DNA from 2 places in the Streptomyces sp. NBC_00386 genome. Region 2 is predicted to be linked to the other one. Evidence: riboswitches for the same ligand, from Rfam matches in the RefSeq annotation. Region 2 holds a riboswitch; the other holds the start of a gene.
What was found. Region 2 has a riboswitch for glycine ahead of gcvT (glycine cleavage system aminomethyltransferase GcvT). Riboswitches for the same ligand answer to the same signal wherever they lie in the genome.
Positions count from the first base shown of each region.

Region 1: linked by a shared signal. The riboswitch ahead of gcvP (aminomethyl-transferring glycine dehydrogenase) and the one ahead of gcvT (glycine cleavage system aminomethyltransferase GcvT) in region 2 are both predicted to bind glycine.

Region 1 is NZ_CP107950.1:7,800,778-7,815,734, reverse strand. It holds partial or broken gene OG780_RS44720 (TniQ family protein) at 1-19, opposite strand, end outside; gene OG780_RS34330 (hypothetical protein) at 341-577, opposite strand; gene OG780_RS44715 (DUF6188 family protein) at 994-1,104, shown strand; gene OG780_RS34325 (VOC family protein) at 1,183-1,572, shown strand; gene OG780_RS34320 (PhzF family phenazine biosynthesis protein) at 1,744-2,553, shown strand; gene OG780_RS34315 (CPBP family intramembrane glutamic endopeptidase) at 2,725-3,525, opposite strand; gene OG780_RS34310 (substrate-binding domain-containing protein) at 3,710-5,479, shown strand; gene OG780_RS34305 (glutamate--cysteine ligase) at 5,671-7,188, opposite strand; gene OG780_RS34300 (hypothetical protein) at 7,728-8,312, shown strand; gene OG780_RS34295 (DUF5999 family protein) at 8,728-8,934, shown strand; gene gcvP (aminomethyl-transferring glycine dehydrogenase) at 9,071-11,956, opposite strand; glycine riboswitch at 12,135-12,229, opposite strand; gene OG780_RS34285 (PRC-barrel domain-containing protein) at 12,344-12,712, shown strand; gene OG780_RS34280 (DNA polymerase IV) at 12,637-14,145, opposite strand; gene OG780_RS34275 (MerR family transcriptional regulator) at 14,214-14,888, opposite strand.
Region 2 is NZ_CP107950.1:3,091,817-3,106,773, reverse strand. It holds gene OG780_RS13440 (hypothetical protein) at 1-859, shown strand, start outside; gene OG780_RS13435 (oxidoreductase) at 1,159-2,022, shown strand; gene OG780_RS13430 (OB-fold protein) at 2,097-2,426, shown strand; gene OG780_RS13425 (transposase family protein) at 2,693-3,256, shown strand; gene OG780_RS13420 (transposase) at 3,139-3,573, shown strand; gene OG780_RS13415 (hypothetical protein) at 3,710-3,835, shown strand; gene OG780_RS13410 (NAD(P)H-dependent oxidoreductase) at 4,130-4,684, shown strand; gene OG780_RS13405 (acyl-CoA carboxylase subunit beta) at 4,957-6,498, shown strand; gene OG780_RS13400 (acyl-CoA carboxylase epsilon subunit) at 6,495-6,719, shown strand; gene OG780_RS13395 (hypothetical protein) at 6,692-7,084, opposite strand; gene OG780_RS13390 (L-serine ammonia-lyase) at 7,166-8,533, opposite strand; gene glyA (serine hydroxymethyltransferase) at 8,697-9,956, opposite strand; gene gcvH (glycine cleavage system protein GcvH) at 9,971-10,348, opposite strand; gene gcvT (glycine cleavage system aminomethyltransferase GcvT) at 10,507-11,625, opposite strand; glycine riboswitch at 11,660-11,770, opposite strand; glycine riboswitch at 11,771-11,867, opposite strand; gene OG780_RS13370 (AAA family ATPase) at 12,043-12,711, shown strand; gene OG780_RS13365 (enhanced serine sensitivity protein SseB) at 12,775-13,548, shown strand; gene OG780_RS13360 (enhanced serine sensitivity protein SseB C-terminal domain-containing protein) at 13,776-14,576, shown strand.

The DNA of each region.
Region 1 (14,957 bases), 4.7 Mb from region 2:
GGTTGTGACGGCTCGACAGCTTCTGGCGTTATGAGGAGGGGATGTTGGAGGCCGGCGGGTAGCGGAGCCCGAGAGGGCTCAGGAGCATGCCTGTGACCTCGTCTTCAGAGGCCTTGACCGTTTGCGCGAACCTTGTCCGTACATCTTCTGTCATGTGAATGATGTGGGATACCGAACCGTTCGCACTCGCTGAGCGCGCCAGGCCTGTGGCATGTGCGAGATCGGCCGGCGATGCTTCGAGCCGGTAGGAGAGCCTCATCAGGAAGCCGGGGAGCGATTCGTCGGGCAGCGGTGGAAGGCTGCGCGGCAGAGACCTGAGCGGGTTCATCGCGTCTCCTGGTCACGCCACGGAGGAACTGGTGGCCGGGATGCCTTTGTCGTCGAAGGTCGTGTTCCTCGGCCTGGAGCCCGCTTTGTGTCCGGTCCGTGCCGGCTGAGGCGGAACGGACCCCTCCTCGCCGGCCTCCGCGTCGCGTTTTGGGTCGAGGACGCGGATGACGACCTCGTCCAGGAGGTCCTCTGTGAGTTCCTCCGCCTCGCTCCAGGTCGAGAACCGATCGGCGGGTACCGAAGGCATCGCAAGGTACGGCGAGTTCATCCCAACTGCACGCATGCGACCAGAGCGGGCTGACGATCACGCCCTCGACGGCACGCGGCGCCGAGGTCATCGACAGGGCAGAGCTACGGATCGACTCCATATCGACATGGAACAGGCACTACAACTCTCCATGGTCGAATCATCCAATTTCGGTGACAACATGACCGACAGCGCGCTACCGTGCCATCCCTCGCTGAAATTCAGTGTCAACCAGGGCTGAAATCTCAGACCCCTGCCCCAGCTCAGCCGCACCGATCGGTGTCAACCTCCGCTGAAAGTCTCAGCACCGATGCCTTGCTCTCGCTCAACCGAGTCGCCGTCTCAACGAACCGAGCCGTTCGGGCTCCCGCTTCAGGGAACCGAGTCGTCGGAAATCCCACGGCACAGGCCACCACCTGAACTGCTCACCAGATCCGACCGTCGAAGCGTGGCAGGTCACGGGCCCGACGGGATGGCGCTTCGTATCGCTGCCTGGAGGCGACCTCGCCGTCCGGTCCGGCTCATGAGCGAGTCCTGAGGCCTGACTCGCCCGGATCGGATCCTCGCCGCCGAGTGGCCTCGCGTCCCTTGAGAGGATCGGACGCATGACGGACTCCCCCATGCAGGTCAATGCGCTCATCATCGATGCGACCGACCCCGAGCGGCTCGCGGCGTTCTGGTCCGAGGTGCTCGGGAGGCCGGTCGTCGGCCGCATGGGCCCCTATGTCTGGCTTCGGCGGGAGAACGGCCTCGGCCTGGGCTTCCAGCGGACCGACGCCCCCAGGTCGGGCAAGAACCGCATGCACTTCGACGTCACCTCACCCGACCCCGCCGCCCAGCGACAACGGGTGGAGAAGCTCGGCGGACGCAGGCTGGAGCAGTACGACGACGGGGGGTTCCTGGTGATGGCGGACCCTGAGGGCAACGAGTTCTGCATCATCCCCGAGGGCACTTTCGAACTCGACGACGAGGGGCGCGCGGACTACCTCGGCTGACCCGCCGCGGGCAGTACTCGCCCGCCCCGCGCACGACACCCGTGGCCGTGCCGGACACCGGTACCGCCGGATGCGGAGAGCGGCACCCGAATCACCCGCCCGCGCGGCAAAGGGCCAGATCCCCCGGATTGGCCTTGGCCCGTGGCCTGCAGGCGCCGCTAGCTTCGGAGCATGCGGATTCGTATCGTCGACGCCTTCACCGACCGCCCCTTCGCCGGCAACCCGGCAGGGGTCCTCCTCCTCGACTCCTTCCCCGGCGATGCCTGGCTCCAGAACGTGGCCATGGAGGTCAACCACGCCGAGACGGCGTTCACCCACCGCCTGCCGGAGGGCGGCGAGGCCGACTGGGCGCTGCGCTGGTTCACCCCCGCCACCGAGGTCGCCCTGTGCGGACACGCGACCCTCGCGGCAGCACACGTCCTCACCACCACCGGCGCCCATCAGGGCCCGGTGCGCTTCGCCACACGCAGCGGTGTCCTCATCGCCACCCCGGAAACCGACGGCTCGATCACCCTCGACTTTCCGACCGCGCCCCTCACCCCGGTCGAGACCCCCGACGGTGTCGCCGGGGCACTCGGCGCCGAGCCGCTCCGCACCCTCGACACCGGCCCGAACACCGGTGACCTGCTCGTCGAGATCGCCGACGAGAAGACGGTCCGCGCTCTCGCCCCGGACCACAAGGCGCTCGCCCGCTACTCCGAGCGCGGCATCATCGCGACCGCCCGCGCCGAAGACCCGTCACGCGGCTACGACTTCGTCTCCCGCTGCTTCTTCCCGAACGTCGGCATCGACGAGGACCCGGTCACCGGCAGCGCCCACACGGCCCTGGCCCCGTTCTGGTCGGATCGCCTCGGCCGCCCCGCCCTCACCGGCCTGCAGGCCTCCCCCCGCTCCGGCCTGGTCCGCACCGAAGTGCGCGGCGACCGCACGCTGCTCTCGGGCCACGCGGTCACGGTCATCGAGGGCGACCTGCTCGTCTAGGGAGCCCGCGGGATCCGGTGCGACGACCCCCGGGACCCGTACGACAGACCCCGCACGGGCGTGACGGCACACGAGAAGGGGCGTACGAGACGGTCGTACGCCCCTTCCGGAACCGGATCCGCCGCACCCCTTCGGGAACCGGCTCCGCCGCTCGGTCCTCGCGAGCGCGGCTCAAGCCGTCGGGAGCCAGCCCACCTTCCCCGCGAGCAGCGCGTACCCGACGAAGGCACCGATGTCGAGCAGCGAGTGCGCGACCACGAGCGGCCCGACCCGACCCCAACGCCGGTACAGGTACACGAAGACCACACCCATCACCATGTTGCCGACGAACCCGCCGATGCCCTGGTAGAGGTGGTACGAGCCGCGCAGCACCGCACTCGCCATCAGCGCCGTCCCCGGTGTCCAGCCCAACTGCCCGAGCCGGCGCAGCAGATACCCGACGACGATGACCTCCTCCAGCACGGCGTTCTGCACGGCCGACAGGATCAGCACGGGGAACTTCCACCAGACGTCCGGCAACGCCTCGGGCACCACCGTGAGGTTGGCGCCGAATGCGCGCGCAGCCAGATAGAAGGCGATTCCCGAGCTGCCGATCACCGCCGCGACCATGGCACCGCGTCCGAGGTCCGGCCAGGGGCGCGTACGGTCGAAGCCGATCACGCGCATGCCCTGGCCCTCGCGCAGCAGCAGGTGCGCGACGAGCGCGACCGGCACCAGGGCGGACGCGATGCCGAAGAGCTGCCAGGCCAGGTCGAGCCAGGGCCGGCCCGGCGCCGCCGAGGCGTTGAGGGTGGCCGCCTGGTCCTTGAGACCTCCGGGTTTCGTCACCGACCCGACGAAACTGATCAGCGCGGACACTCCGCTCGCACCGAGCGACAGCGCCAGGACGAGCAGCGTCTCGTCCCGGAGAATCCGTCGGGTCAGCCTCTCCCCCGGAAAAGAACCGGCCACCGATCCCGCCTCCACCTGCACTCCCGCCTCCAGTTGGGTATTCCCACCGCATCCCCGTCCTCGCCCCGCTAGGGTCTCGAAAGAAGTTACGAAGATCGTGCGCGACAGGCCGTCGGGGGGCGGGCACCGTACGGGGCGTACGTCCCCTTCCGCCTGTTCTGCGGCTGTCTCACGGCTCAGGCTCATCTGGGAGGACCTCACCGTCATGGGACGTCACAGCTTGCCCGACGCTCGACGGGCGGGCTCCGCCGACCCCCGGATCCGCGCACGCCGCCGCAATACGGCCCTCGCGACGGCACTCGTCCTCACCGTCGTCGGAGGCACGGCAGCCGCGGTCCGCGGGGGCCTGTTCTCCTTCGGAGGCTCCTGCGGGGACGATGTCATACACATCGAGGTGGCCGCCTCGCCGGACATCGCGCCCGCGCTACGGGCCGTCGCGAAGGACGCCCGTGAGAAGAACGTCACCTCGGACGGCCGCTGTCTCGACGTCGGCGTGACCGCGCGCGAGTCGTACGAGGTCGCCGCCTCGCTCGGGGCGGGCAAGAAGTCCGACGTGCAGGTGTGGGTGCCGGACTCCGACGCGTGGGTGGAGCGGGTCGCCGACACCGGCTCGGCCACGCAGGTCACCAGCCTGGGCAACGTCGCCTCCTCACCCGTCGGCGTCGCTGTCGTCCCGTCGGCCGCCAAGAGGCTGGGCTGGCCCGCGAAGACGTACACCTGGACCGAGCTGGCCGGGGGGACGACGCGGGCCAAGAAGCTCGAACTGGGCGCGGTCGATCCCGCCCGCAGCTCGACGGGACTGCTCGCGCTGGCCAGGATCAGCGCGGCCGCCTCCGGCGTCAAGGACGGTGACGTCCGGACGGCGGCCATGGCCAAGACGCTCTCGCGGCACACGTCCGACAGCGACACCGAGCTCCTCGGCACTCTGCCGCACGAAGGCTCGGCCACCGGGGGGAACAGCGCCGGCCGCAATCAGGCGCTGATCCTCTCCGAGCAGGCGGCGTTCGCGCACAACAGCGCGCCGGACGGCGGCCAGGACCTCGACCTCTTCTACCCCGAGGACGGCTCGCCGCTGCTCGACTACCCGTACACGCTGGTCGACGAGCCGCGGCTGAGCACCGACGAGGGCCGTGCGGCCCTGCGGTTCATGACCCTGCTCGGAGAGCCGGCCCCCCGGCAGTTCCTGCGGGTGTTCGGGTTCCGCACGGACGCGGAGAGCCCGTCGGCCACACTCGTCGCCGAGGCCGGCGGAAGGTCCCCGCAGCCGTACACGCGGATCCTGGCCGACTCCGCGTCGAAAGGCGCGGTCCAGGAGGCCCTCGGCATGTGGACGATCACGGTGGAGAGCGCCCGGATCACCACGGTCGTCGACGCCTCCTCCTCCATGGGCGTGACGCTGCCGGGCGACGGCCGGTCCCGTATGGACGTCACGAAGGAGTCCCTGCTCCAGGCCCTCGCCACCTTCACCGCCGAGGACGAGATCGGGCTGTGGAAGTTCTCCACGAAGCTCGACGGCGACAAGGACTACCGCGTGCTGGTGCCGACCGGGCGGCTCGGGGACAGCAAGAAGAAGGGCGGCCAGCGCGCGAAGCTGACCGCCGCCTTCAAGTCCCTGAAGCCGGTCCCGCACGGAGAGACCGGTCTGTACGACACCACGCTCGCCGCGTACAAGGAGGCCGTCGCCTCCTACGCGAAGGGCCGGTTCAACGCGCTGGTCGTCCTCACGGACGGGGTCAACCGGGACCCCGGCAGCATCTCCCGGTCCGAGCTCGTCTCCGAGCTCCAGAAGCTGGCCGACCCGGACCACCCGGTACCGCTGATCGCCATCGCGGTGGGCCCCGACAGCGACCGGCGGGAGGTCGACCAGATCGCCAGGGCGACCGGAGGCTCCGGCCAGCGGGTCAACGAGCCCTCACAGATCCACGCGGCGATGCTCAAGGCGATCACAGCGGCCGGCGCGGGCAACCCCGGCTGACCACACCCACGCGGCGCCCCGGACCGACCACGACCACCTGGACACGCGAACATCCTTCACCGGCCACGGCCACCCGCCCCCGCGGGCCCGGTGTCCCGCCTCCCGCCGAACCGTCGTGGACGCGCCTCGACGACAGACCCCGAGGGCGGGTGGCCGGCGCCGGGCCGAGCGCACCCGCGCACCGCCGCGCGTCACCCCAGCGGAACCGGCTCCGGCAGTCCCACCGGCCAGGTGTGCACGGGCTCCCCGAGATGCATCAGCTCGCCGTAGCGCCGCGTCGTCGCGGCCAGCGCGGCCTCGCGGCCGAGCCCCTTCTCCAGCGCCCGGTGGAAGGTGGCCGCCTGCCAGGTCGCGCCGTTGACGCGCAGTCTGCACCGGTCCTCGATCACGCCCAGATAGAAGTCCCGGTCGGCGGGCTCGACACCCCAGGCGTCCAGGCCGGCGGCGGCCAGCGGCAGCAGTTCGTCGCGCACCAGGCTCACGGCATCCACCTGCGTGGTCCCGCCGTAACGGCCACGCCGCGGCCACTCCAGGCGCGCGTCGATGCCGTGACGGCAGGCCGCGTCGAAGTTGGCGGCGGCCGCCTCGAAGGACAGCCGGGTCCACACCGGACGCTGCTCCTCGGCGAGCGCGCGGACCAGACCGTAGTAGAAGGCCGCGTTGGCGAGGACGTCGGTGACGGTCGGCCCCGCGGGCAGCACCCGGTTCTCGACGCGCAGATGCGGGACGCCGTCGGCGATGCCGTACACGGGCCGGTTCCAGCGGTACACCGTGCCGTTGTGCAGCACCAGTTCGGCGAGCCTGGGCACGCCTCCGGCATCGAGGACACCGAGCGGGTCCTCCTCGTCGCAGATGGGCAGCAGCGGCGGGAAGAACCGCAGGTTCTCCTCGAAGAGCTCGTACGCCGAGGTCACCCACCGTTCGCCGAACCAGGTGCGCGGCCGGACTCCCTGTGCCTGGAGCTCCGGCGGCCGGGTGTCGGTGGACTGCTGGAAGAGCGGGGGCCTCGACTCCCGCCACAGCTCACGCCCGAACAGGAAGGGCGAGTTGGCGCCGATCGCGACCTGTGGGGCCGCGACCGCCTGCGCCGCGTTCCACACGTCCGCGAACCGGCCCGGCGTGACCTGGAGGTGCAACTGCACGGAGGTGCAGGCGGCTTCGGGGGCGATGGACGCCGACCGGCAGACCAGACGCTCCACACCGTCGATGTCGAGTTCGAAATCCTCTCCGCGCGCGGCCACGATCTGATCGTTGAGCAGCGTGTACCGGTCGACGTCCGACAGGTTGGAGGACACCAGATCGTCCTGGCCGAGCGTCGGCAGAATACCGATCATGACGATTCCGGCGTCGACCTCACTGGCTTTCCGGTGGGCGTAGGCGAGCGAGGTGCGGATCTCCTCGGCGAGCCGGTCGAATACCCGGCCGCCCAATCGGTGTGGGGCTATGTTGACTTCCAGGTTGAACATGGCGAGTTCTGTCTGGAAGTCGCGGCTCGCAATCCTTTCGAGTACTTGCCCGTTCATCATTCTGGGCATGCCGTCGGGGCCCGCGAGATTCAATTCGATCTCCAGGCCCATCAGGTTCTTCGGGCGGTCGAACCGCTTCTCCTCCAGCAGTCGCTCCAGCCCCGCCAGACACTGTCGGAGCTTGTCGCGGTGGCGCTGCCGATCAGACAGGCCGAACGTCCCTGCCACGACCTTCTCCCCCATCGAAGTGTCCCTCCTCGGATGGGCAGGCCGACGTTCCGGCCCTGGCGTCCCGGGTCACGGGGGATGATGCCCAGGCAACACGATCCATAACGTCCCGCGCGCGCTCTTCGGCCGCTAGTCTGGACATCGGCCCCGGGCACATTCACGAGGCATGGAGCATTCAGCAAGTTTGCCGTCCGAAACGATCTCGTGAAAAACGCCGACGAGAATCGGCCGACCGCTCGGGCGAAGCATTCCGAGGTCACCGCGATTTGATCGCGCAGAACCGGGATGAATCCCGCATTTCGCCGACCGGATATCGACTTGTTCTTCGAATTCGGGGCGACTAGACGAAACACCGCCTGAACACGCGTCGTATAAACTCCGCTACCGAGGCAGAGAGTTGGCGCTCGCGGTCCTAGGTCCTGTCGTCACGGTGACGGCGGCAGGCGACACCCTGTCGGCAGATCCAGACCCCTCGCCCTCTGACCCGAGAGCTGACAGCGCCGTCCGCCCCCGCCCTCGCGCCACTGTGCCTGTCGAATGAGAGGCGACCCACCATGCCGCTGCACGTACCCCCGGCTCCCGCGCCCGCCCTGCGCACCGTACTCACGGCACTCGGTTCCCCCACCGCTGTCCGCGAAGCCCGTACCCCGTCCCTGCGCCTGGCACAGGGACCTGTCACCCCCGAACTCCCGCTGCCCGTCCACGTCCTGGATCGCATCACTCCCGCGGGCGCCTCCGCCACCCGGCTCGCCGGGTGGCGTTTCCTGATCCGCTGCGGCGATCGCGCGGTGGCCGCCGCCGACACCATGCTGACCGCGGACGGCTGGGCCTTCTCGCGCTTCTTCGAGGGCCCTTACGTCACCGCCACCGAGCTCGCCCTGCGGCAGGCCGAGACCATGCAACAGCCCTACCAAGCACGCTTGCTGTCCGTGCCGGAGCTGTACATGCTGACGCTCTGGCTGCACGGCGACTGCACCGCGGACGGCGCCACCGGCCATCCGGCCGCCACCGACCTCCTGGTCCCGCTCGCACCCGCCCCGCCCGGCATCGCCGCGCACCGGCCGTACCTCGTCACCGAACTGCTGCCGGTCCTCACCCACCGGGTCACCCCGGCACCGCTCCTCAGCTCGCCGGCCTGAGTCTCCAGCTCGCCCGCCCGAGTCTCCGCCCCTGGCGTCCGTGCCCCGCAGCCGTGCCCCACACGGGTAAACCTGCCGCGGGGCACGGCGCTGTCACGAACCCCGGGAGCGGCTCGCTCGTTAGGGCCGAAGACCGCTCGTACGAGGGGAAACGCGCCGAACACCCAACTGGACTAGCCCGATCCGGCCCCCTCGAACCACCCGAAAGGACAGCGCAGTTGGGGTGAACCCTCCGCACGGGTGACGCGTCATAAACCTGTGAGAAGCGGTGCCCCCAAATCCCTGCGGATTGGCGCCCGTGGGGCAACACTGGGGTCAGACCACATACCAACGGGGGGCGGCCATGAGTACCTCAAGCCGCAAGACAGACACCACAGCCAACACTCACATCTCGACCCAGCGAAAGATCCCATCCATGTGCCAGCACCAGCCACCGTGTCCGTCAGCCGAATCAGCCGACCGGGAGTCCGCCCGCCTCGCGGCGCACCACCCGGAGCAGGGATGGAGCCTGCTGTGCAACGGCGTTCTGCTCTTCGAGGACACCGGTGAGCTCCTGCCGGACGGCCAGATCATCGCCCCGCACCGCCCGCTGGGCGGCGCGCCGGTGATGACGGCCGCCTGAGCCGCACGACCCCGGGCGGCCGCGCCAGGCCGCCCAGACACACAAGGGGCCGGCCCGGAGACGTACTCTCCGAACCGGCCCCGACGCATGTCCGAGGATGGTCACTCCTCGTAGGCGTCCACGTGCCGAGCGCTGATCAGTCCTCGTAGGCGTCCAGCGGCGGGCAGGAACAGACGAGGTTCCGGTCGCCGTACGCCTGGTCGATGCGGCGCACCGGCGGCCAGTACTTGTCGGCGGCCGAGACACCGGCCGGGAAGACGGCCACCTCGCGGCTGTACGGGTGCTCCCAGTCGCCGCCGAGCGCGGCGGCCGTGTGCGGCGCCCCGCGCAGCGGGTTGTCGTCCACCGACCACTCGCCGCTGCCGACCTTCTCGATCTCCGCGCGGATCGCGATCATCGCGTCGCAGAACCGGTCGAGCTCGCCCAGGTCCTCGGACTCGGTCGGCTCGATCATCAGCGTGCCGGCCACCGGGAACGACATCGTCGGCGCGTGGAAGCCGTAGTCGATCAGGCGCTTGGCGATGTCGTCGACGCTCACGCCGGTCGCCTTGGTGAGCGGGCGCAGGTCGATGATGCACTCGTGGGCGACCAGACCGCCGGGGCCGGTGTACAGCACCGGGTAGTGCGGCTCCAGGCGCTTGGCGATGTAGTTGGCGGAGAGCACGGCCACCTGCGTGGCGCGCTTGAGGCCCTCGCCGCCCATCAGCCGGACGTACGACCAGGAGATGGGCAGGATGCCCGCGGAGCCCCAGGGAGCGGCCGAGATCGGGCCGACACCGGTCTCGGGACCGGCCTCCGGCTGGAGCGGGTGATTCGGCAGGTACGGCGCCAGGTGGGCGCGCACGCCGACCGGGCCGACGCCGGGGCCGCCACCGCCGTGCGGGATGCAGAAGGTCTTGTGCAGGTTCAGGTGCGAGACGTCGCCGCCGAAGTGACCCGGCTTGGCGAGACCCACCAGGGCGTTGAGGTTGGCGCCGTCGACGTAGACCTGGCCGCCGGCCTCGTGCACCTGGGCGCAGATGTCGGCGACGTGCTCCTCGAACACACCGTGCGTCGAGGGGTACGTGATCATCAGCACCGACAGCTCGTCGCGGTACTGCTCGATCTTGGCGCGCAGGTCCTGGACGTCGATCTCACCGTCGTCCGCGGTCTTCACGACGACGACCTTCATGCCGGCCATCACGGCGCTGGCGGCGTTGGTGCCGTGCGCGGAGGACGGGATGAGGCAGACGGTGCGCTGGTCGTCGCCGTTGGCGCGGTGGTAGCCACGGACGGCCAGCAGACCGGCCAGCTCGCCCTGCGAACCGGCGTTGGGCTGGAGCGACACCTTGTCGTAGCCGGTGACCTCGGCGAGCTGGTCCTCCAGCTCGTGGATCAGCGTCAGGTAGCCCTGTGCCTGCTCGGCGGGCACGAAGGGGTGGAGCTGCCCGAACTCGGGCCAGGTGACCGGCTCCATCTCGGTGGTCGCGTTGAGCTTCATCGTGCAGGAGCCCAGCGGGATCATGCCGCGGTCGAGCGCGTAGTCGCGGTCGGAGAGCTTGCGCAGGTAGCGCAGCATCGCCGTCTCGGAGCGGTGGTCGTGGAACACGGGGTGCGTGAGGTACGCGTCGGTGCGCAGCAGCGCGTCCGGCAGGGTGTCCTCGGCGCTCGCGTCCAGCGCCTCGACGTCGCCCTCGACACCGAACGCGGTCCACACGGCGGCGAGCTGCTCGCGCGTGGTCGTCTCGTCGCACGAGATCGACACCTGGTCGGCGTCGACGGGGTGCAGGTTGACGCCGTTGTCGCGGGCGGCGGCCACGATCGCGGCGGCACGGCCCGGGACCCGCACGGTGAGCGTGTCGAAGTACGCGCCGTGCACGACCTCGACGCCGCCGGCGGTGAGACCCGCGGCCAGGACGGTGGCGTAGCGGTGGGTACGCCGTGCGATGGTCCGCAGGCCCTCGGGGCCGTGGTAGACGGCGTACATGCCGGCCATCACGGCGAGCAGCACCTGAGCGGTGCAGATGTTGCTGGTCGCCTTCTCACGGCGGATGTGCTGCTCACGCGTCTGCAGGGCGAGGCGGTACGCCTTGTGCCCGTCGGCGTCCACGGACACACCGACCAGCCGGCCGGGGAGGCTGCGCGCGAACTTCTCGCGCACCGCCATGTAACCGGCGTGCGGGCCGCCGAAGCCCATCGGCACACCGAAGCGCTGCGTCGTACCGATCGCGATGTCCGCGTCGAGCTCGCCGGGCGAGGTCAGCAGGGTCAGGGCGAGCAGATCGGCGGCGACGGTGACGACCGCGCCCAGCTCGTGCGCCTGCCGGATGACCGGCTTGATGTCGCGTACGGCACCGGAGGCGCCCGGGTACTGGATCAGCACGCCGTTGATCTCGCGCCCGGCGAGGTCGGCCGGGATGCCGTCGGCGAGGTCGGCGACGACGATCTCGACACCGGTCGGCTCGGCACGTGTCTCTATGACGGCGATGGTCTGCGGCAGCGCGTCCGCGTCGACCAGGAAGAGGCCCTTCTTGTTCTTGCCCATCCGGCGGGACAGCGCCATGGCCTCGGCGGCGGCGGTGCCCTCGTCGAGGAGGGAGGCGCCGGAGGTCGGCAGCCCGGTCAGCTCGGCGACGACGGTCTGGAAGTTCAGCAGCGCCTCGAGACGGCCCTGCGAGATCTCCGGCTGGTACGGCGTGTACGCGGTGTACCAGGCCGGGTTCTCCATGACGTTGCGCAGGATCACCGGCGGCGTGAACGTGCCGTAGTAGCCGAGGCCGATCATCGAACCGAGCACCTGGTTGCGGTCCGCGAGGGAGCGGAGCTCGGCCAGTACCTCGGCCTCGGTGCGCGCGGCCGGCAGCTTCAGGGCCTCGGCGTTCTTGATCACATCCGGCACCGCGGCGGCCGTCAGCTCGTCGAGCGAGCCGTATCCGACCTGCGCGAGCATCTTGGCCCGAGCTTCGGAGTCGGGTCCGATGTGGCGCTGCTCGAAGGGAATTCCCTGTTCGAGCTCGGAGAGCGGAATGCGAGGGGCGGTCATGGCGGAGGCCTCCTGGTCTGACGCGACCTTCGAGGGGCACCCCGGCACGGGCACCCCGACGGCCTCCCCCTCTGTCATCTCAACCTGAGAGTTTCACCGGATGGTCCCGTGGACGATCCGGCTTTCACCGTCGGTGAGGGCGGAGGCCATCGGCACCCGCCCTGCTTTCCAGAGTGACCTCGTCCGTGCGGTACGTGAGCCTGAGAGATTCCGGGGAGGAGTTGCTCCTTCGGCGCCTCCGTGAAATCCGGAGGACTCTCCCGCGCGGGATCAGCAGCCACTTGCCAGCCTACCAGCGAGGACAAGACGACAGCCTTCGAGTGGCCGCCTTCACAAATGTGCTCTTTTGTAGTACTTACGGATGAGTTTGCGACCACTGGAGGGACCGTGCAGACCGACATCGATCCGCGCAACCTGATCGGCCGCAAGGCGTTCGACAGCAACGGCACCAAAATCGGCACGATCGACGAGGTCTACCTCGACGACGCGACCGGTGTCCCGGAGTGGGCGGCCATACGCACCGGACTGTTCAGCAGGGACGCCTTCGTGCCCCTGGAGCCCAGCGAGATCATCGAGGGGACCCTGCGCATCCCCTTCGACCGGGCCCTGATCAAGGACGCCCCCGACTTCGGCGTCGGGCGCCATCTCTCCCCCGAACAGGAGCTCCAGCTCTACCACCACTACGGACTCGACGTGGCGTCCCCTCCGCCGCCGGACCGGGACTTCGGCCGGCTCGCGGGCTCGGAGGACACCTGATCCCCAGGGCCGGAGCCGTGCGTCCCGACCGCTGACACCGACGGCCCGGGGCCGGGCGGCAGCCCGCCGACGTCCCCGGGTCTTCGCTCCACCAGGGGCAGCGGGTCGGCCGGTTCCAGCTGCGCGTCGTCCGTCCGGAAGGTCCGCACCCGGCCGGGCCCGGAGTACGGCGTCTCGAACCGCACCGTGACCCGTCCCAGCCCGCTCCCCTGCACCCAGCCGTGCCCGAACTCGGCATGCCGCACGTCGTGCCCGGAGGGCCACCGCCGCTCCGCCGGCACCGTCTCCCCGTCCGCGGCGGCCACCTCGGCCGGTTCGTCCGCGGCGTGCTCCTCGACCGCCGGTTCCCCCGCGGCCGCGGCCTGCGCCTGCGCGAACAGGTCCTCCTGCGTGTAGTCGGCGAGCCCGGTGACGCCGACCCCCAGCAGCCGGACGCCACCGGTCGTGTCCACGCCCTCCAGCAGCCGGGCGGCGGCCTCCCTGACGACTCCGGGGTCGTCCGTGGGCCCCCGCAGCGTCTCGGACCGGGTCAGCGTCGAGAAGTCGTACCGGCGCACCTTCAGCACGATGGTCCGGCCCGACAGTCCGGCTCTGCGCAGCCGCCGCACGCACCGGTCCGCGAGCCGCTGCACCTCCAGCTCCACCCTGACCCGGTCGTGGATGTCCACGTCGTACGTGTCCTCGACCGACACGGACTTGGTCTCCCGCTCAGCCACCACGGGCCGCTCGTCGTGGGCCAGCGCCATCGCGAACAGCGCGTGCCCGTGGGCCTTCCCCAGTAGCCGTACGAGCTCGTCCTCGCCCGCCTCGGCGAGCTCCTCGACGGTGGTGATGCCCGCCCGGCGCAGATGGTCGCCGGTGGCCGGCCCCACGCCCGGCAGCGTCCGCACCGGCATCGGTCCCAGCAGCGCACGCTCGGTGCCCGGCTCGATCAGGACGAGACCGTCCGGCTTGGCCTGCTCCGAGGCGATCTTCGCCAGCATCTTGGAGGCGGCGAGGCCCACCGACCCCGTGAGCCCCGTGACGGCCCGGATGTCCGCGCGCAGCTTGGCACCGGTCAGCCGCGCCGACGCCTCGTCCCAGGCAGTCCCGCCCGCCTCCAGGTCCACGAACGCCTCGTCCAGGCTCAGTGGCTCCACCAGTGGCGACAGGGCCCGCAGCAGCCCCATCACCTGCTCGCTGACCTCTCGGTACAACCCGAAGCGCGGCACGAGATAGGCGGCGTTCGGAGCCCGCCTGCGGGCCTGGGCCATGGGCATCGCGGAGTTCACCCCGAAGACGCGTGCCTCGTACGAGGCGGTGGCGACCACTCCACGGGGCCCGAGCCCGCCCACCACGACGGCCTTCCCGCGCAGGCTCGGCTTGGACGCCTGCTCCGCCGAGGCGAAGAAGGCATCCATGTCGAGATGCAGGATCGTGGGCGCGGTTCTCACATCTCCGATGCTGCCCTACGCCACTGACAATGCCCCGGCGCACCGGGGCATCGCGTCATCGGAGCGGCTCACACCGCGCGGTTGCGCCTGCGCGCCAGTTCGTCGGCGGGATGGTGCGCGAGAAGCGTTTCTCCGGTGTCCACACGCTCTCCGTGCAACTGGGACAGGGCGCCCTCGACGTCCCGCCACACCACTCCCACGGCGATGCCGAAGACGCCCTGGCCGCCCTGAAGCAGGGCGTGGACCTCGTCCGGGGAGGTGCACTCGTAGACCGTCGCGCCGTCGCTCATGAGCGTCATGCGCTCCAGGTCCTGGAAGCCTCGCTCTCTCAGGTGCTGGACCGTGGTGCGGATGTTCTGCAACGACACCCCGGTGTCGAGGAACCGCTTGACGATCTTGAGGACCACCACGTCCCGGAAACTGTAGAGGCGCTGTGTCCCCGACCCGTAGGCGGGACGCACGCTGGGCTCGACGAGTCCGGTCCGCGCCCAGTAGTCGAGCTGCCGGTAGGTGATGCCCGCGGCGGCACACGCCGTGGGCCCCCGGTAACCGACCTCCTCGGGAACAGTCCCTTCCTCGTCGGACACTGCCGCCGGCCGCACCGGAACATGATCGGCCGCGCTGCCATGCTGAGGGCGCCCCCTGCTCGAGCCGAGCCGAGAGCTTGGGGGAGGGTACGGGCCGCTCTCTCCCGGACCGTGTCCGGGAGCACCCCCAGCCGTACCGTCGCCGCTGCTTCTCACGCCGACCTCCGTCCTTGACCTGCCTTCTCGACGGTAGGCAGTCACCAGGGGCTCGTCAACGATCGCCAC
Region 2 (14,957 bases):
AAAGTACGAAAGCTATTACGACAGCTTTCTGCTCGCCTCCGTCACCTATCGCTCCGACCCGCACCTGCAGGGCATCTTTACGTGCATACCGTTTCCGCTGCAGGACGGATACAAGGTTTTCCGATTCCACCAGGCTCTGATGAAGACCCTGAAGACTCGGCAGGACGGCTTCCGGATCGCCGAAGGCCTCGCAGAGCTGGAGATCCGGGCTGATGAGCTGGCAGCCTTCTTGCCGCCCGCTCAGACTTCGCCCTCCGGTGCGAGCAAAGAACTCCCCGTCACCTTCACCGAAGGCTCTGAGTCGCCGGTCAAGATCGGCCCCTTCATGGAAAAGATGAGGGCAGATTTCCTTGACCGCGACAGCGCGAACATGTTCGTCCTCAAGAACAGCCTTTACTCGCCGAAGCTGCCCCTTGGCAACACGCTTCGGTTTCTGACGGTGCCGCGAAGCGTCATCGAGCAGAGCACGGGAATCCAGATCCGTGACTACTATCGCGCCGAGGAGCAGCGCGAGATAGACGCACTGTCTCGCATCGAGAGGCGAGAGGACTTCATTGAAGCCGGCCAGGCCCGGATCGGGAAGATGATTGCCACGCCCGACGTCTTTGCCGTCAACAACTACGGCAATGTATCGGCGCACGACGGCTCGGACGCCCATGCGGATCAAGGCACGCTCGTGAAGTACGAGTGGCATATGCCGCTGATCGTGTTGGGACTTACCGTGGGCGAGAGGTCCGGACTCTCGTGGACAATCACCATTCGCGACAAGGCGTTCAACTTTGCGACGGTCCGAAATTCCCCGCAGGATGACACCGCCAAGGTGGCCGCCGGAGCCAATCCGGCAGCATCCGTCGCATGAACCGCCGGTGTGCCGCTAGTATCCGCATCCTGCTTCAGGAGGTTTGGGCGCGGCGGTGACGTGCAGGAACGAGGGGTCTGAGACTCGGCCTCAGAGTAAATGGCTTGATTATGCGTGAAACACTCGAAGATTTCACGAATAATCAAAGACCGCTCGTCTTCCACCGGTCGGGTGGCCAGGGGCTCGCGCCCCTGGCCACCCGACCGCGTCCCTGCCTCCGCCGCACGTATGGAAGCTTGCCCAATGGACGCGCCGAGCGGTCCGCAACGATGCCGTGAACAGACCCGAGAGGCCTTCGGATGAGTATCCCCGCCCCGCAGACGTTAACCCTCGCCGACGACCTGAGCATCACTCGAATGGGATACGGCGCGATGCAGCTGACCGGTCCCGGTGTCTTCGGGCCGCCCAAGGATCGCACTCGGGCGATCGCCGTGCTGCGCGCAGCGGTCGAGCTCGGCATCACCCACATCGACACCAGCGACTTCTACGGGCCGACTGTCGTCAACAAACTGATCAAGGAAGCCCTGCACCCCTACCCGGCCGGTCTGCACATCGTCACCAAGGTCGGCGTCCGCCGCAGCGCCACCGGCGGCTGGATCACCTCCCTGGACCCCGCCGACCTCAAGGCCCAGGTCCACGAGAATCTCCGGCACCTCGGCCTGGAGACCCTCGACGTGGTCAACCTGCGCACGGCCGCATTCGACGGTGACGGGGCCTCCATCGCCGAGCCGTTCGGCACCTTGGCCGACCTGCGTGAGCAGGGCCTGATCCGGCACCTCGGCCTCAGCGGGATCACCGACGCACAGCTCACCCAGGCCCAGGCCATCGCCCCCGTGGTCACCGTGCAGAACCAGTACAACCTGGTCGACCGCGGCGACGACGACCTCGTCGATCGCTGCGCCGCGGAGAACATCGCCTACGCCGCGTTCTTCCCCCTCGGCGGCGGATTCCACCCACTGCGGTCACGGATCCTGCGCGAAGTCGCCCGCCGCCTCGGCGCCTCCGAGCAGCAGGTGGCGCTCGCCTGGCTGCTGCAGCGCTCGCCGTCGACGGTGCTGATCCCCGGAACCTCCTCCGTCGCTCACCTGCGGGAGAACATCGCCGCGGCTGACCTGCAACTGCCCGACGAGGCGATCGTCGAACTCAACACCATCGGGCAGTGACCCTGTGGGCACTGGTTGACGACAGCTCGAATAAGACCAGCAGGATCACGCGACACTAGAGAAGGTGGCAACCAATGAAAATTCGAGACCTCCACAACGAATTCACCGCGGACCGCGCCGCCGCCGAGCGTGCCTACTATGGGAAATTCCTCACTCTCGAGGGAATCTCGATCCGAACGGGCGAAAGCCAGTATGGTACGCCGGTGGTGGAGGTGTCAGATACCCCCGGAGGCCCGCACCTCGCCATCTTCGTGCTGCCGTTTGACCACCGAATCAAGGAATCATTCCGGCTTGTGCGAAGCGTCCCCCTGGGCGTCACCGTCACCGTCAAGGGAGAATGTCGGGTCTTCAGCGAGGACGGAACAGTGCTGGTCATCAAGGAGTGCGAACTCCTCACCCCATGAGTCCCTGCGGGCCATTTCCCAGAGCGGCAAAAGACCGGCACACGTGAGGTCGATCCAAGCTTGATCTTCAGCCTGTGCGGCATGCACTGTTTCGCCTGGCAGGGCTTCGGCGAAGTCGGCTGGCGTCCGGTTCGTGACGGTCTGCCGGGCAGGGCGGGCCAGGAAGCGTGACAGGCACGGTCTCCCGGATCATGGACTTCTCTACGCCCCGTGATCCGAATGGAAGACCGTGCCTGCCTGCGCGTCATCGTCGTCATCGCCCGCTCTTGCACCCGCTCCGCGAGGCAGTGCCGGTGCTGCCCGGCGACGCCCCGGGCCTGCTGGAACGTCTCGCCGAGGTACCGGACCCGCGTGATCCGCGCGGGGTGCGCCACCCGCTGGCCGTCGTCCTCGCCCTGGCCGCGTGCACGGTCCTGGCCGGGGCCACCTCCCTGCCGGCGGTGGGCGAGTGGATCGCCGACGCGCCCGCCCACGTGCTCGCCCGGCTCGGCGTCCGCCCCGATCCGGTGCTCCCCGCCCGGCAACGGCCCTCCGAGTCCGCGGTGCGGCGGCTGCCGGCCCGGATCGACGGCGACGCCCTCGACGCGGCGGTCGGGCGCCGGCTCGCGGACCGCCGCCCCCATGCGGCCGGGCCGCGCGCGCCGGCCGTGGACGGCAAGAGCCTGCGGGGCGCCGCGAAGGACGGCGGCCGGAGAGCCACCTGCTCGCCGCCCTGGACCACGCCACCGGCCTGGTCCTGGCCCAGCTCGACGTCGGCGACAAGACCGGCGAGATCACCCGCTTCCAGCCGCTGCTGGGCACGGTCGCCGACCTCGCCGGGGTCGTGGTGACCGCCGACGCCCTGCACACCCAGCGCGAGCACGCCGCCTACCTGCTGGGACGCCAGGCCCACTACATCGTCATCGTCAAGGGCGACATGAAGAGGCTCCGCAGGCAGCTCAAGTCCCTTCCCCGGAAGGACATCCCGCTCCAGGGCCGGGTCCGGGGCACAGGCCACGGCCTCACGGAGATCCGCCGGATCAAGGTGGCCACCGTGAACAACCCGCTGTTCCCCGGGACCCGGCAGGCCATCCAGATCAAGCGGCGGCGCACCGACCGCAAGACCGGCAAGACCACGATCACCACGTCTACGTGGTCACCAGCCTGACGGCCGAACAGACCTCCCCGCCCAGCTCGCCAAACTCGTCAAGGGGCACTGGCAGGTCGAAGCCCCGCACCACGTCCGCGAAACCGCCTTCGCCGAGGACGCCTCCCGGCTGCGGACCGGCAACGCGCCCCGCGCCATGGCCGGCTGCCGCAACCTCTCCATCGGCGCGCTCAAGCTCGCCGGGGCCGTCAACATCGCCGCCGGCCTCCGCCGCAACGCCCGCAACCCACACCGACCCCTCGCACTCCTCGGCCTCGGATGATCACAAACCGGACGCATCCCGACTACGCCGAAGCCCTGGGGCGTTGGGGGTGCGCGTGAATATCCACCACCCGGACGGTCGTCGGTGGAACGAGTCCGTCAATATTGCGTGACAAACACCGCTCGGATCACCGACTGCCTTTACTTACAGGGACACAGTCGCTCGTTCCGAAACGATCGCCCTTTCAAAGCGATCGAGAAGAACGCATGACCGCGGACACGGCCGACCCGCTCGCCAATATTGACAATGGGGACGCACACGGGTTCGCGTCCTACACGAGAAATGGAACAGTCAGTGACCACCAATCGCACCCTCGTCATTGTCGCCCACCCGAACCTCGCGGAATCCCGTGGCAATGCCACCTGGCTCGCCGGGATCAAGGACTTGGACAACGTCACCGTCCACGACCTCTACGAGACTTACCCCGATTTCAAGATCGATGCCGCACGCGAGCAGCAGCTGCTGCGCGAGCACGACACCGTCGTTCTCCAGTTCCCGGTCTACTGGTACAGCGTAACCCCGCTGCTCAAGGCCTGGTTCGACGCGGTGCTGGTGCACGGTTTCGCCTTCACCTTCGACGGTTCCGCCTCCGCGCTGCAGGGCAAGAAGGCTTGGCTGGCCGTCACGGTCGGCAGCACCCTGGAGACCTACGCCGCGGACGGCCTCGCCCGACGGACCCTCGAGGAGTACCTCGCCCCGGTCGCTCAAACGCTGGAGTTCTGCCAGCTTGACTATCAGGGTTTTCACTCCGTCTACGGCATGATCTTCGACCCGCTGGACGAGGACCTCGTCCTGAACGCCAAGGAATACCGCAGGCTCATCGCGACCAGTGAGACGCCGGTCGGCTGACCTCGATTATTCGTGAATTCTTGGAGTTCACGATTAATCGCGATGTTTGCTCTGGGGCCCCGCCCCAGGCCGCGCGTTCCGGCATGTCACTGCCGCTTCCTTCGCCGAACTCGACGGGAGTTCAGCGAAGGAAGCTCGACTCAGGCTCGGTGAAGCAGTCTTGAAACCTTACGGGCGGCGGCCGAACCAACTCCCCCTGTGCCTCCCCGCACGCCGTGCGGCCGGGGCCCGTCTGCGACCAGCAGTTCAGATCACAGTGAGGGGAGAACGGTATGTCCGCCGTGGCCGGGCTGCTCGCGATTCGTGAGCAGGTGTTGGCGGGGCCGAGTGCGGCGGCGACGGAGGCGCAGCACGCGAAGGGGAAGCTGACCGCGCGTGAGCGGATCGGGCTGCTGCTGGACGAGGGTTCGTTCAACGAGGTCGAGCCGCTGCGCCGGCACCGTGCCACCGGTTTCGGCCTGGAGGCGAAGAAGCCCTACACCGACGGCGTGATCACCGGCTGGGGTACCGTCCACGGCCGCACGGTGTTCGTGTACGCGCACGACTTCCGGATCTTCGGCGGCGCGCTGGGCGAGGCCCACGCCCAGAAGATCCACAAGATCATGGACATGGCCATCGCGGTCGGTGCTCCGCTGGTGTCGTTGAACGACGGCGCGGGCGCCCGGATCCAGGAGGGCGTCACCGCCCTGGCCGGTTACGGCGGCATCTTCCAGCGCAACACCCGCGCCTCGGGTGTGATCCCGCAGATTTCCGTGATGCTCGGCCCGTGCGCGGGCGGCGCCGCCTATTCGCCGGCGCTGACCGACTTCGTGTTCATGGTCCGTGAGACCTCGCAGATGTTCATCACCGGCCCGGACGTGGTCAAGGCCGTCACCGGCGAGCAGATCTCCCAGAACGGTCTGGGCGGCGCGGACGTGCACGCCGAGGTCTCCGGTGTGGCGCACTTCGCCTGCGACGACGAGCGGACCTGCCTGGAGGAGGTCCGGTTCCTGTTGTCGATGCTGCCGCAGAACAACCGCGAGACCCCGCCGGTGGAGATGACCGAGGACCCGGCCGACCGCCGCTGCGAGGCGCTGCTGGACCTGGTCCCGGCAGACGGCAACCGCCCCTACGACATGCGCAAGGTGATCGAGGAGCTGGCCGACGAGGGCCAGTTCATGGAGATCCACGAGCGCTGGGCCACCAACGTCATCTGCGCGCTCACCCGCATGGACGGGCAGGTCGTCGGCATCGTCGCCAACCAGCCGCAGTCGCTGGCCGGTGTGCTGAACATCCACGCCTCGGAGAAGGCCGCGCGGTTCGTGCAGCTGTGCGACGCCTTCAACATCCCGCTGGTCACCCTGCTGGACGTGCCCGGCTTCCTGCCGGGCGTGGACCAGGAGCACGGCGGCATCATCCGCCACGGCGCCAAGCTGCTGTACGCGTACTGCAACGCCACCGTGCCGCGGATCTCGGTGGTGCTGCGTAAGGCGTACGGCGGCGCGTACATCGTCATGGACTCGCGCTCGGTCGGCGCGGACCTCGCGTTCGCCTGGCCGACCAACGAGATCGCGGTGATGGGCGCCGAGGGCGCCGCCAACGTCGTCTTCCGCCGCGAGATCGCCGCCGCGGACGATCCGGAGGCCAAGCGCGTGGAGATGGTGCAGCAGTACAAGGACGAGCTGATGCACCCCTACTACGCCGCCGAGCGCGGCCTGGTCGATGACGTGATCGACCCCGCCGCCACCCGCGAGGTGCTCATCCGCTCCCTGCGGATGCTCCGCACCAAGCACGCGGACCTGCCCGCCCGCAAGCACGGAAACCCACCCCAGTGAGCGCACCGAAGGGGCAGCAGATGGACCAGGGGGACCTCCGCATCATCCACGGCGATCCCACTCCCGAGGAACTCGCCGCGCTGATCGCGGTTCTGGCGGCCCGCACCGCCGCGCAGCGTGCCGCCACTCCGCGGTTCGCCCATGGCAACCCCCGGCCGCAGGCCCGCTGGCGCCGCCTCGAGCGCGTGGCCGGCTACCGCAGCCCCGTCTCCTGGCGCTGAGGCAGCCCGCCTCGGTTCAACGTGGTTCGACCGAACGGCGTCAGCACCATGTTGTAGGCGAAGGCGAAGGCGACGGTCAGGAAGCCGATCGCCCGAGCGTCGTCACCGTGTGCAGGACGCGCCCGGTGCGACCCCACCACTTCCGCCGCCAGGCGGCTGCCGTGGCGACGACCATCGCGGCCGTCGTCGGCGTCGCCACCGAGTTCAGCGCGAGCAGCGTGGGTCAGTGAGGCCGAGCCGAGGATGACCGTCTCGTTGAAGGCGTTGCCGTCCGAGGTCGTCGTCACGAAGCCGAGGGTGAACGTCGTGGCGAGCGCGCCGGTGACGTGCGTGCAAGCGCAAACTGCGACGTGCCTCAGGGACATTCCAGGGACTTTCCGCTGCGTAAGCAGGGAAGGCCCTGACAGCGCTGAAAGAAACGAACGCGCTGGTCAGGGCCCTTTTCCCTAGCACTCGATGATGTTCACCGCGAGCCCGCCACGCGCGGTCTCCTTGTACTTGACGCTCATGTCGGCGCCGGTCTCCTTCATGGTCTTGATGACCTTGTCCAGGGAGACCATGTGGGAGCCGTCGCCGCGCATGGCCATCCGGGCGGCTGTGACGGCCTTCACCGCGGCCATGCCGTTGCGCTCGATGCAGGGGATCTGGACCAGGCCGCCCACCGGGTCGCAGGTCAGGCCGAGGTTGTGCTCCATGCCGATCTCGGCGGCGTTCTCGACCTGCTCAGGGCTGCCGCCCAGCACCTCGGCGAGCGCACCGGCCGCCATGGAGCAGGCCGAGCCGACCTCGCCCTGGCAGCCGACCTCGGCGCCCGAGATGGAGGCGTTCTCCTTGAAGAGCATGCCGATCGCCCCGGCCGCGAGCAGGAACCGTACGACTCCGTCCTCGTCGGCGCCCGGCACGAAGTTGATGTAGTAGTGCAGCACCGCCGGGATGATGCCCGCCGCGCCGTTGGTGGGGGCGGTGACGACCCGGCCGCCCGCCGCGTTCTCCTCGTTGACCGCCATCGCGTAGAGGGTGATCCACTCCATCGCGTGGGCCAGCGGATCACCCTCGGCGCGCAGCTGGCGGGCCGAGAGGGCGGCACGGCGACGGACCCGCAGACCGCCGGGCAGGATGCCCTCGCGGGTGATGCCGCGCGAGACGCAGGCCTGCATGACGCGCCAGATGCCGAGGAGCCCCTCGCGGATCTCCTCCTCGGTGCGCCAGGCCCGCTCGTTCTCCAGCATCAGGGCGGAGATCGACAGACCGGTCTCCTTCGCGAGCCGCAGCAGCTCGTCACCCGTGCGGAACGGGTACTTCAGGACCGTGTCGTCGAGCTTGATGCGGTCCTCGCCGACCGCGTCGTCGTCGACGACGAAGCCGCCGCCCACCGAGTAGTACGTCTTCTCCAGGACGAGCTCGCCCGAGGCGTCGTACGCGAAGATCGTCATGCCGTTGGCGTGGTACGGCAGGGCCTTGCGGCGGTGCAGGACCAGGTCGTCGTCGAAGGAGAAGTCGATCTCGTGCTCGCCGAGCAGGTTGATCCGGCCCGAGGACTTGATCCGCTCGACCCGCTCGTCGGCGCCCTCCACGTCCACGGTCCGGGGTGAGGCGCCCTCCAGACCGAGCAGCACCGCCTTGGGGGTGCCGTGGCCGTGGCCGGTCGCGCCCAGGGAGCCGTACAGCTCGGCGCGTATCGAGGTGACCGGGGCCAGCAGGTCCTCGTTGCGCAGCCGCCGGGCGAACATGCGCGCGGCGCGCATGGGGCCCACCGTGTGGGAGCTGGACGGGCCGATGCCGATCGAGAACAGGTCGAAGACCGAGATGGCCACGGGAACTCCTTGCTGGTTTCGCCGGACGCCGTTGTCCGACGGAGGTGGTGCGGGACTGCATGGAACGGGGCACCGCGCTCTGCTTCCAGTGTGCGCGGTGCCCCGGATATCCGTACGAAGAGAAAACGTACGGGTGAAAACATATGGCGAAGAGCCTACGAAACTACTTCAGGCCGGGGTACAACGGGTGCTTGTCGGCCAGAGCGGACACGCGGGCCTTCAGGGACTCCGTGTCGTAGGACGGCTTCAGCGTCTCGGCGATGACGTCCGCGACCTCGGTGAAGTCCTCGGCCGTGAAGCCGCGGGTGGCGAGGGCGGGCGTGCCGATGCGCAGGCCGGAGGTGACCATCGGCGGGCGCGGGTCGTTCGGGATGGCGTTGCGGTTGACCGTGATGCCGACCTCGTGGAGGCGGTCCTCGGCCTGCTGCCCGTCCAGCTCGGAGTTGCGCAGGTCGACCAGGACCAGGTGCACGTCCGTGCCCCCGGACAGGACGTCCACGCCGACGGCCTTCACGTCGTCCTGGACCAGACGCTCGGCCAGGATGCGCGCGCCGTCCAGCGTGCGCTGCTGGCGCTCCTTGAAGTCGTCCGAGGCGGCGACCTTGAAGGAGACGGCCTTGGCGGCGATCACGTGCTCCAGGGGGCCGCCCTGGAAGCCCGGGAAGACCGAGGAGTTCAGCTTCTTCGCGAAATCCTTCTTCGCGAGGATGATCCCGCCGCGGGGACCGCCGAGCGTCTTGTGCGTGGTGGAGGTGACCACGTCCGCGTACGGGACCGGGTTCGGGTGCAGACCCGCCGCGACCAGGCCCGCGAAGTGGGCCATGTCGACCCACAGGAAGGAGCCGGCCTCGTCCGCGATCCGGCGGAACTCGGCGAAGTCGAGCTGCCGCGGGTACGCCGACCAGCCCGCGATGATCACCTTCGGGCGGTGCTCCTTGGCGAGCCGCTCGACCTCGGCCATGTCGACCAGGCCGGCCTCGTCCACGTGGTACGCGACCACGTTGAACTGCTTGCCCGAGAAGTTCAGGCGCATGCCGTGGGTCAGGTGGCCGCCGTGGGCCAGGTCCAGGCCGAGGATGGTGTCGCCGGGCTGGGCCAGCGCGAACAGCGCGGCCTGGTTGGCGGAGGCACCCGAGTGGGGCTGCACGTTGGCGTACTCGGCGCCGAACAGCTCCTTGACCCGGTCGATGGCGATCTGCTCGGCCACGTCGACGTGCTCGCAGCCGCCGTAGTAGCGGCGGCCCGGGTAGCCCTCGGCGTACTTGTTGGTCAGGACCGAGCCCTGGGCCTCCATGACCGCGACCGGAGCGAAGTTCTCCGAGGCGATCATCTCCAGCGTGGACTGCTGGCGGTGCAGCTCGGCGTCGACGGCGGCGGCGACGTCCGGGTCGAGCTCGTGCAGGGGGGTGTTCATGAGCGACATGTGCGGTGGACTCCTCAGCCGGCCGTGAAGGCGGTGTACTCGTCGGCGGACATCAGGTCCTCGGGCTCGCCGGCGACGCGCACCTTGAACAGCCAGCCGCCCTCGAAGGGAGCGGAGTTCACCAGGGCCGGGTCGTCCACGACGTCCTGGTTGGCCTCGACGACCTCGCCGTTCACCGGGGAGTACAGGTCGCTGACCGACTTGGTCGACTCCAGCTCGCCGCAGGACTCGCCCGCGGCGACCGTGTCACCGACCTCCGGGAGCTGGGCGTAGACGACATCGCCGAGCGCGTTGGCCGCGTACTCGGTGATGCCGACCGTCGCGACGCCGTCCTCGGCGACGGACAGCCACTCGTGCTCCTTGCTGTAACGCAGCTGCTGGGGGTTGCTCATGACCTGAATTCTCCTGTACGCGGTGGAGTGCTGATGGAGGGAAGCGTGGGTGACCGGGCGGATGTGCCCAGGGTCACGTCCGGGGCCCGGCGAAGGGCGCCCGTCGGTACCGGCGCCCGACAGGCATCCGGTTCATGTCCGGCCGGTGCGGACCAGTGTCACTTCTGCCGCTTGTAGAACGGCAGCGCCACGACCTCGTACGGTTCGTGGCTGCCCCGGATGTCCACGCCCACACCGGTCGTGCCCGGCGCGGCGTGCGCGGCGTCGACGTACGCCATGGCGATGGGCTTGCCCAGGGTCGGGGACGGGGCGCCGGAGGTGACCTCGCCGATCACCTTGCCGCCGGCGACGACGGGATACCCGGCGCGCGGCACGCGGCGGCCCTCGGCGATCAGCCCGACGAGCACGCGCGGCGGCTCGGAGGCGGCACGTTCGGCGGCTTCGGCCAGGGCCGCGCGCCCCACGAAGTCGCCGTCCTTCTCGAACTTCACGACCCGGCCGAGGCCCGCGTCGAAGGGGGTCAGCGCGGTGGTCAGCTCGTGCCCGTACAGCGGCATGCCGGCCTCCAGGCGCAGCGTGTCGCGGCAGGACAGGCCGCAGGGGACGAGACCGGCCGGGGTGCCCGCGTCGGTCAGCGCCTGCCACACCTTCTCGGCGTCGGCGGGGGCGACGAACAGCTCGAAGCCGTCCTCGCCGGTGTAGCCGGTGCGGGCGATCAGGGCCGGAACGCCGGCCACCGTGCCCGGCAGGCCCGCGTAGTACTTCAGGCCGTCGAGGTCCGCGTCGGTGACCGCCTTGAGGATGCCGGGGGACTCGGGGCCCTGCACGGCGATCAGCGCGTACGCGTCACGGTCGTCGCGCACCACGGCGTCGAAACCGGCGGCACGCCCGGTCAGCGCGTCCAGCACCACCTGGGCGTTGGAGGCGTTGGCGACGACCATGTATTCGTGATCGGCCAGCCGGTAGACGATCAGGTCGTCCAGAATGCCGCCGTCCTCCTGGCAGATCATGGTGTAGCGGGCGCGGCCGACGCCGACGGTGGCGATGTTGCCGACCAGCGCGTGGTTCAGGAGGGCCGCGGCCTCGGGGCCGGTGACGGTGATCTCGCCCATGTGGGAGAGGTCGAAGAGACCGGCCTTCGTGCGGACGGCTACGTGCTCGTCACGCTCCGAGCCGTAGCGCAGGGGCATGTCCCAGCCCGCGAAGTCGGTCATGGTCGCGCCGAGCGAACGATGCAGGGCATCGAGCGCGGTGTGACGGGGTGCATTGCTGCTCATCGGTCTGGCTCCCAAGGCATGACGGCGAGGTCGTTCCTCCCCATCTGTCATCGGAACCTGAGAGGTTCATCACGACCACACGAATCGGTGGTCCTGACTTGCACCTTGGGTGGAGCCGCCGGAGCGGCCCGCTTTTCAGATGTGCCTCGCCCGCGCGGTAACGGTGCCTGAGAGATTCAAGGGAGGGACTTGCTCCTTCGGCGCCCGGGTACACGTACCCAGGACTCTCCCGCGCGGATTCAAGCGGCCGGTATGCAGTTGGCGCGGCCATCATCGCACGCGCTGTCGGATCACGGCAGCCCGCCATCTGTGACCGGGCTGTGGCAGTCCGCGTACGGAAATGGGAAGCGCCGGGCATTACCTTCTCTTTACACTCGATGGGGATGGGACTCCACATCCCAGGGGAGGACGGTCACGGTGAACAGGACCACGGCGTACGCGACGACCTCGGGTCTCGCACTGCCCGAGCAGCCCGGCGCACCGGCCCGGGAGGCCCGCGGAGCGCGTCCCGCGGTCGTCGTGCGGGATCTCCGCGACCGGGTCGGGCGCAGTCCGCACGGCCTCCGCTTCGGGGCGCAGGACCTCGTCGTCGTCACCGGGCTGCCCGGCAGCGGCAAGTCGACGCTGATGCGGCGGGCCGTGCGGGGCACCCGCGTCGACTCCCAGGACACCCGCGAGCGCTGGGACGGCCGGATGGCCGGCCTGCTGCCGTACGCGGTCTACCGTCCCCTCGTCCGCCTCGCGCACTACGCCGGCCTGCGCCGCGCCCTGCGCGAGGGCGGCGGACTCGTCGTGCACGACTGCGGTACGCAGGCCTGGGTGCGCCGCTGGCTCGCCCGCGAGGCCCGGCGCCGTGGCGGCGCGCTGCACCTGCTGCTGCTCGACGTCACACCCGGCACCGCGCTGGACGGCCAGCGCGAGCGAGGCCGGGGCGTCTCGCGCTACGCCTTCGCCCGCCACCGCGGCGCGGTCGCCCGGCTGCTGCGCTCCGCCGAGACGGGAGACCTGCCCGAGGGATGCGGCTCGGCGGTACTGATCGACCGGGACGCGGCGGACGTGCTGCGCAGGATCGACTTCGGCCACTGACCGGTCACGGTGGCCCACTAATCTTTCCAGCCGGAACAGTGGTTCGAAGCGGGCGGTAGACAGATGGACTTTCCGGCACAGGCACACCCCCATCCGCACAGCGGTTGGCCCGGCAACGAGCTGGAGGAGGTGTTGTCCTCCTCCCTGGGCGTGCCCGGGCCCTCGGCGGGCGCTCGCATCGTCGAGGTGCTCGGCCGCAGCTTCGTATGGGTGCCGCTGCCCAATGGCGGCGGCCCGAACAGCGGTCCGCTCGATCTGCCCACGATGGACATCGGGGGCCAGGTCTTCGTCCCCGTCTTCAGCTCCGAGGAGCAGTTCCGCCAGGTCGTCGGCGGTCACATGTCGTACACGATCGCGCCCGCCGTGGAGTTCGCCCGCGGACTTCCCCCGCAGGTCGGCATCGTGGTGAACCCGGACGGCGTGGTCGGCGTGCCGCTGCCGCCGATGGCCGTGGCCGAATTGTGCCGGGCCGGGCGGAGCGAGCTGGACGGGGCGGCCAGCGGCGGCCGGGTGCGGCTCTTCGAGCCCGACTGGCAGGACGATCCGGTGGACTTCCTCGCCGCGGCCTCGGCGGAGTTCGCCGCGACGGGTGTCGTCCTGAGCGCCCGCCGCTGTCTGGCCAGCATCGAGGGCGACGAACCGGTCATGTTCATCGGCGTCGAGCTCGCGGCGTGGGAGGGCGACGCCCGCGCCCTGCCGCTGGACGCCCTGGGGCGTGCCCTCGGCCGCGTCCCGGTCGGTATTCCGGTGAACCTGGTCCTTCTCGACGTGACGCAGGACCCGGTCGGCGACTGGATGCGTGCCCAGGTGCGCCCCTTCTACCAGCACGGTCACTGAACGGCGCCCGCGCCGGGAGTGCCCGGCCGGACCTCCGGCCCGCCGCGCGGGGCCCTCGGCCGCCCCGCGCGACGGTTCCCGGCTCTCGACTGCTTCCCCCGGCGGAGCACGATCGCCGCATAAGCTGGTTTCATGGCCTGGTCGAGGTGTTGACGCATGTCGGTAACCGGTGCCTCGGGCGTAAGGGATGAGTTCGTCGTGAATTGTTCGCGAAGGGGCGGTTGAAGGTGAGCGCGTCGGGCACGGCCGCGGCCGGGCAGGTCGAGCACATGCTGCGCCAGGTGACTCCCGGGCGTTACGACGCCTACGAGGCGCTCCTTCGCGCGCTCGCGACCCCGTCGTCCGGCCAGGTGTGGATGCTGCTCTGGCACGGGCAGGCCGGCTCCCCGGACGCCCAGTACGGGAACATGCAGGTGGACGGCTTCGGGTACGCGCCCTGTGTCACCTCCGCGCAGGAACTCTCGGCCAGTGGCTGGAACCGCAGCTACGAGGTCGTGGACGGGCTGGACGTCGCCCGCACCCTGTACCCCGACCACTTCGGTCTCTGGCTCAATCCGCATGCCCCGGGCGGCGGCCTCGGCATCCCGTGGCTGGATCTGCGCCGGATCGCCACGGGCCTGGAGCGACAGCCCGCGGGCCCGCTGCGACTGTCCGAACCGGCCATCGAGATCCCGCAGTTCTACGCCCTGCTCACGCAGAACGCCCATCTCACCCCGGCCGTACGGTCGTTGCGCCGAGCCTGGGTCCAGCCCACGCTCGGGGCGCCGTATCTGGCCATCGGCCTCGACGTGTACGACACTTCACCGCCCGCCGTCGACTCGGTGCGGGCGATGATGCAGCAGTCCATCGGCGCCGTCCCGGACGGGCTGCCCGTCTCCACCGTCGCGATGTCGGACGAGTTCGACCCGGTGGCGATGTGGCTGCGTGCCAACGCACGCCCGTTCTACGACCGCGAGGCGCACGCCGCTCCGGCACAGGCGCCGACAGCGGGCGGTTACGGCTATCCGCCGGCCCGCGGCGGCTACTGAGAGCGTCCCGAATTCCGGACCTGTCGCATGCCCGTGCGAGAACGGCTGGCATCATGAGTCTGCACACGGCCTTCACGAGGTGTGCGCTCCATGCTGCTGACCTGCGGGGAAGCGGACGCATGCGTCAATTGTCCTATTTTGGTGGGACTTCTGATTCAAAAGACCCTTATGGGTTCTTTGGGGTCAATTGGCAGTCGTCCGACTCCTGTTACCCACTGTTCGGATAACGGAATCCCCCAACAAGCATCACGGTTGCGCATAGTTTCTCCATGAGGCCTGGCAACTGATCGTGGCGGCACTGAAGACTCGCCCATCAGACACGGGACATCGCTCCTGTGAGCGAGTGCCAGTCGAATCATCAGCCGGGTCATCGGACCGCAC